Linked DNA regions of Embleya scabrispora. The protein of the gene in region 1 interacts with the protein of each later gene in a pairwise test. Links are inferred from orthologs where the notes say so. Each region holds a gene or a part of one and is shown on either strand. Other genes may lie near its edges.

The links.
Region 2: the proteins of rplA (region 1) and thrS interact in binary tests that used the Escherichia coli proteins (3 or more experiments, as listed by UniProt). The link is inferred for Embleya scabrispora from one-to-one orthologs.

Annotation. Positions count from the first base shown.
Region 1 is NZ_MWQN01000001.1:2,596,643-2,599,676, forward strand. What follows is about bases 46-2,766. They hold rplA (50S ribosomal protein L1), read right to left. Parts: upstream 1,904-2,766; coding sequence 1,187-1,903; downstream 46-1,186. Other genes in these bases: rplL (50S ribosomal protein L7/L12), read right to left, coding at 46-100; rplJ (50S ribosomal protein L10), read right to left, coding at 194-757; rplK (50S ribosomal protein L11), read right to left, coding at 2,037-2,471; nusG (transcription termination/antitermination protein NusG), read right to left, coding at 2,643-2,766. In the rest of the region: more of rplL, read right to left, coding at 1-45; more of nusG, read right to left, coding at 2,767-3,034. UniProt on the Escherichia coli protein: One of the primary rRNA binding proteins, it binds very close to the 3'-end of the 23S rRNA. Forms part of the L1 stalk. It is often not seen in high-resolution crystal structures, but can be seen in cryo_EM and 3D reconstruction models.
Region 2 is NZ_MWQN01000001.1:798,742-801,967, forward strand. Bases 195-3,107 are described here. They hold thrS (threonine--tRNA ligase), read right to left. Parts: upstream 2,685-3,107; coding sequence 705-2,684; downstream 195-704. Other genes in these bases: B4N89_RS03810 (HIT family protein), read right to left, coding at 195-604; B4N89_RS03820 (hypothetical protein), read left to right, coding at 2,967-3,107. In the rest of the region: more of B4N89_RS03810, read right to left, coding at 44-194; more of B4N89_RS03820, read left to right, coding at 3,108-3,226. UniProt on the Escherichia coli protein: Catalyzes the attachment of threonine to tRNA(Thr) in a two-step reaction: L-threonine is first activated by ATP to form Thr-AMP and then transferred to the acceptor end of tRNA(Thr). The rate-limiting step is amino acid activation in the presence of tRNA.

The DNA.
Region 1 (3,034 bases):
TGACGTCGAAGGTCTCCTCGAACAGCTTCACGAAGTCCGCGAGCTGGATGAGGGGCATGGCCTTGAACTCTTCGATGAGCTCTTCGTGGGTGAGCGCCATGGTCGGCGATCCTTCCTGATCATTCGGCTGGTGCCGGGTGGTGTGGATGGGCGGGGGCGCTGCCCCCGGCGACCGTGGGTCGCGACTGCCGAACTACTCGGCGGTCTCGGCCTCGGCGGCGGGAGCCGGCTCGCCGGCACCGCCCTGCTCGACCTTCGCCCGGAGCGCGTCCGCGGTGCGGGCGAACTGGGTGAGCGGGGCCTGGAAGGTCGCCGCGGCCTTGGCCAGGGAACCCTGCATGGCACCCGCCAGCTTGGCGAGCAGCACCTCGCGGGACTCAAGGTCCGCGAGCTTCTTGATCTCGTCGGCGCTGAGCGCCTTGCCCTCAAGGACGCCGCCCTTGATGACGAGAAGGGGGTTCGCCTTGGCGAAGTCACGCAGGCTCTTCGCGGCCTCCACGGGGTCACCCGTGACGAACGCGATCGCGGACGGGCCCTCGAGGAGCTCGTCCAGCTGATCGATGCCCGCCTCGTTGGCGGCGATCTTGGTCAGCGTGTTCTTCACCACGGCGTACTGCGCGTTCTCACCGAGCGAACGACGCAGCTCCTTGAGCTGCGCGACGGTGAGCCCGCGGTACTCGGTCAGCACTGCGGCGTTCGAGTCACGGAACTGGTCCGTGAGCTCGGCGACCGCGGCCGCCTTGTCGGGCCTCGCCATAGGGCTGGCCTCCTTCCGCGATGCGATTGCCGGTCGACCGTGGCGGTCGACCTATGCCGGATGAATTCGCCGGTCCGCGGGGCGGAAGGGGTCCATACACACGAAAAACGCCCCGGCGCAGGCGCACGGGGCGTACATCCTCGATTCACACGGCATCCGTATGTATCGGGGGTAACGTCTCACGTTCACACCTGCGCAGGCCGTCCGCGATGCGGAACCTTCGTTTGTCGACCCGCCTTGCGGCACGACGACAACGACCGACGGTCTTTGGCTTGGGGTAAAGGTACGCGACGGCACTCGTTCGGAGCAAATCGGTTCCGTCGGGCGGCCGGCGCGGGCTTCGCCGGCGCCCGGGCGTGGGCGGGGCCGGACGTGCCGAGGCCCGGCACACCGTGCGGGGTGCCGGGCCTCGTTCGCGTGCGGGGCGGATCAGACCGCCTCTTCCTCCACCAGGAGGTTGCGGGTGCGGTTGGGGTCGACCTGGATGCCGGGGCCCATCGTGGTCGAGACGCCGACCTTCTTGATGTAGCGGCCCTTGGCGGCCGACGGCTTCGCGCGGAGCACCTCTTCGAGGGCGGCGGCGTAGTTCTCGACGAGCTGGGCGTCGTCGAACGTCGTCTTGCCGATGATGAAGTGCAGGTTCGAGTGCTTGTCGACGCGGAACTCGATCTTGCCGCCCTTGATCTCGTTCACGGCCTTCGCCACGTCGGGCGTGACCGTGCCGGTCTTCGGGTTGGGCATCAGACCACGCGGGCCGAGCACGCGGCCCAGGCGGCCGACCTTGCCCATGAGGTCCGGGGTGGCGACGACGGCGTCGAAGTCGAGCCGACCCTTGGCGACCTCGTCGATGAGCTCGTCGGAGCCGACGATGTCGGCGCCGGCGGCCTTGGCAGCCTCGGCACGGTCACCGGTCGCGAAGACCAGGACCCGGGCGGTCTTGCCGGTGCCGTGCGGGAGGATGACCGTGCTGCGGACCATCTGGTCGGCCTTGCGCGGGTCGACGCCCAGGCGCATGGCCACCTCGACGGTGCCGGCGAACTTGGTGGGCGAGGTCTCCTTGGCCAGACGAACGGCCTCGAGCGGCGAGTAGAGGCGCTCGTGGTCGATCTTGGTGTCGGCCTCGCGGTAGGACTTGCTGCGCTTCACTGAAAGCTCCTGGAATTCTGAAAGGAGTTGTGGTGGGAGCGGGTCGCGCGGACCCTTCCACTCCGCGAGCCGGTGGGCGTACGCACACCTTCTCGCGCTGTTTCGGTACTGCCGGAGTGCTGCGGGGGCTGGATCAGCCCTCGACCGTGATGCCCATCGAACGCGCGGTGCCGGAGATGATCTTCTCGGCGGCGTCGAGGTCGTTGGCGTTCAGGTCGGCCATCTTGGTCTGCGCGATGCCGCGGACCTGCTCGCGAGAGATCTTCGCGACCTTGGTCTTGTGCGGCTCGCCCGAGCCCTTCTCAACACCGGCGGCCTTGAGGATCAGGCGCGCGGCCGGCGGCGTCTTCGTCACGAAGGTGAAGGAGCGGTCTTCGTAGACCGAGATCTCCACCGGGACGATGTCGCCACGCTGCGACTCGGTCGCCGCGTTGTAGGCCTTGCAGAACTCCATGATGTTGACGCCGTGCTGACCCAGCGCGGGGCCGACCGGCGGGGCCGGCGTGGCTGCGCCGGCCTTGATCTGCAGCTTGATGATCGCTGACAGCTTCTTCTTCTTGGGAGGCATTTTTCCGGGTCCTTCGACGAGATGTACGTCCCGATCACCACGCGGAGCGCGGACGTGTTCGGGCCCGCCACGCGGTGCGGCGCCCACTCAACGATAACCACCGTTGTGAGGGCGCCTTGTCCACCACCCGGATGCGGCCCCGGCGAACCGGGGCCCCACCAGGGGGAAGTATCAGTTCTTCTGGATCTGGTTGAACGAGAGCTCGACCGGCGTCTCGCGCCCGAAGATCTCCACCAGGCCCTTGACCTTCTGCGAGTCGGCGTTGATCTCGTTGATCGTCGCCTGCAGCGTCGCGAAGGGGCCGTCGATGACGGTGACCGAGTCGCCGACCTCGAAGTCGAGCACCTTGACCTCGGTGGTGCTCTTGGCGCCGCTGCCGCCGCCGGTCGCCTTCTCCTCCTCGGGGGCGAGGATCTTGACGACCTCGTCGAGGGTGAGCGGGAAGGGCTCGTGCGCGTTGCCGACGAAGCCGGTGACACCGGGGGTGTTCCGCACGGCGCCCCACGACTCGTTGGTCAGGTCCATCCGGACCAGCACGTAGCCGGGGAACTTGTTGCGCTTGA
Region 2 (3,226 bases), 1.8 Mb from region 1 along the record:
CTGACAACCACTGTCAACCGCTCGGATCCTGCGGGTGGACGGGTCAGTCGACCGGCCAGGCGGTGGCCAACATCTCGCGCGTGTCCGCGAGCAGTTGCGGCAGCACCTTGGTGTGCCCGACCACGGGCATGAAGTTCGTGTCCCCGCCCCAGCGGGGAACCAGGTGCTGGTGCAGGTGCGCGGCGATGCCGGCCCCGGCGACGTGGCCCTGGTTCATCCCGATGTTGAAGCCCTGCGCCCCGGAGACCTTGCGCAGCGTGCTCATCGCCGACTTGGTGAACCGGGCGAGCTCTATCGTCTCGGCGTCGTCGAGGTCGGTGTAGTCGGCGACGTGCCGGTAGGGCACCACCATCAGGTGGCCGCCGTTGTACGGGTACAGGTTCAACACCGCGTAGACCTGCTCACCCCGCGCGACGACGAGCCCGTCGACATCGCTCAGCGAGGGAATCCGGCAGAACGGGCACCCGTCGTCGGGCGTCGGCCCCGACGGCTTGTTCTCACCCTTGATGTACGCCATCCGATGGGGAGTCCACAGCCGGGCGAAGGCATCCGGCCCCCCAACCCCATCCTGGATCTCGGGCTCGCTCGTCATGCCAGGAAGCATATGCCGTGGGCACACACCGACCACGACCCGGTGACGGGCCGACCGCGGCCCGGCGATCGCACTGCCTCGCGATCACCGGGCCGAGGTCGACGACGTCGCGTCAGACCTGGACGCGGTCCTGGACGGCCTTGACGATCTCGGCCACCGCGGCGTCGACCGGGACGCCGTTGTTCTGCTCGCCGTTGCGGTAGCGGAAGCTCACCGCGCCGGCTTGGACGTCCTCGTCGCCCGCGAGCAGCATGTACGGGATCTTGTCGCGGTTCGCGTTGCGGATCTTCTTCTGCATGCGGTCCGCGGAGTCGTCGATGTCGACCCGGATGCCCTGCGCCCGGAGCTTGGTCGCGACCTCCTCCAGGTAGGGCACGTGCTCCTCGGTGATCGGGATGCCGACCACCTGGACCGGCGCGAGCCACGGCGGCATCTTGCCCGCGTAGTGCTCGAGCAGGACCGCGAAGAACCGCTCGATCGAGCCGAACAGCGCACGGTGGATCATCACCGGCTGCTGCCGCGTGCCGTCGGCGGCGGTGTACTCCAGGTCGAAGCGCTCGGGCAGGTTGAAGTCGACCTGGATGGTCGACATCTGCCAGGTCCGCCCGATCGCGTCCCTGGCCTGGACCGAGATCTTCGGCCCGTAGAACGCGGCGCCGCCCGGGTCGTCGACCAGTTCCAGACCCTGCTTCTGCGCGGCCTGGCGCAGCGTCTCGGTGGCCTCGGTCCAGTTCTCCTCGGTGCCGATCGACTTCTCCGGGTTCCTGGTGGACAGCTCCAGGTAGAAGTCGTCGAGGCCGTAGTCGCGCAGCAGGTTGAGCACGAAGGTCAGCAGCGAGTCCAGCTCGCCCGCCATCTGGTCGCGCGTGCAGTAGATGTGCGCGTCGTCCTGGGTGAAGCCGCGCGCGCGGGTCAGCCCGTGCACCACGCCCGACTTCTCGTAGCGGTAGACGGTGCCGAACTCGAACAGGCGCAGCGGGAACTCGCGGTAGGACCGGCCCCGGGCCCGGTAGATCAGGTTGTGCATGGGGCAGTTCATCGGCTTGAGGTAGTAGTTCTGCCCCTCGTCCAGCTCCATGGGCGGGTACATGCCGTCGGCGTACCAGTCCAGGTGGCCGGAGACCTCGAACAGCTTGCCCTTGGTGGCGTGCGGCGTGTAGACGAACTGGTAGCCCGCCTCCTCGTGCCGGCGCCGCGAGTAGTCCTCCATGGTGCGGCGGATGATGCCGCCCTTGGGGTGGAAGACGGCCAGGCCGGAGCCGATCTCCTCGGGGATGGAGAACAGGTCCAGCTCGGCGCCGAGCTTGCGGTGGTCGCGCTTCTCGGCCTCCTCGAGGAAGGTCGTGTAGGCCTTGAGCTCGTCCTTGCTCGGCCACGCGGTGCCGTAGATGCGCTGGAGCTGCTTGTTCTTCTCGCTGCCGCGCCAGTAGGCGGCGGCCGAGCGCATCAGCTTGAACGCGGGGATCAGCCGGGTGGTGGGCAGGTGCGGACCCCGGCACAGGTCCTTCCAGCACAGCTCGCCGGTCTTCGCGTCCAGGTTGTCGTAGATGGTCAGCTCGCCCGCGCCGACCTCGGCGGACGCGCCCTCGGCGGCCTCCGCGGCGGAGCCCTTGAGGCCGATCAGCTCCAGCTTGTACGGCTCGTCGGCCAGCTCCGCGCGCGCGTCCTCGTCGGTGGTGACCCGGCGGGCGAAGCGCTGCCCCTGCTTGACGATCTCCTGCATCTTCTTCTCGATGCGCTTGAGGTCGTCGGGGTGGAACGGTGTCTCGACGTCGAAGTCGTAGTAGAAGCCGTCCTTGATCGGCGGGCCGATGCCGAGCTTGGCCTCGGGGAACAGCTCCTGTACGGCCTGCGCCATCACGTGCGCGGCGGAGTGGCGCAGGATGTTCAGGCCGTCGTCGGAGCCGATCAGGACGGGCTCGACCTCGTCGCCGTCGACCAGGACGTAGGCCAGGTCGACCAGTCGGCCGGCCACGCGCGCGGCGACCACCGAGCGGTCGCCGTCGAAGAGCTCGGCGGCCGTCGTGCCCGTGGTCACCACCCGCTCGTCCCGGTCCGGGTCGCGGCTGATGGTCACTCGGGCTTCGGACACCGTTCGTCTCCTGACGTGTGGTTGGCGGATGTCGCGCGGCGCGGCTCGGCTCGCTGCTGCGCCGATGCCCTCGCTCGCACACCGATGCTATCGAGCCGGGAGCGGGAACCTTGCCTCGGTTTCCCCACGCCGGGCGGGCGCCGGCCCGGCGTAGAAGCGTCGGGGCGGAGGTGGCGGCGGAGGCACCTGCGCAGTCGTGTCGCCGTCACGTCGCCGTTGCGACGACGAAAGATCGAGCCCCGACTTCCCACAGGGTCACTCCTTCGGGTGAGAATAGGGCCCGTGACGCAACGGATGGCCTCGCTGTCAGTCCCGCTGCGGCCGGTCATCCGGCTGTTGGCCGGGGCTGTGCTGGCGTGCGCCGCGCTCCTGGGCAGCGCGTTCCCGGTCCACGCCGAGTCACTGCCGTCGACCGCGACCATTCCGACGGTGTGTCCCTTCCATCACTCGGCGCACGAGCAGCGGGACGTGGGCGGTCCGGACGACAAGGGCGACGGTTCGGGACGCTGCGGGGATCGCTCGCACGCGTGTGTCCCGGCCAC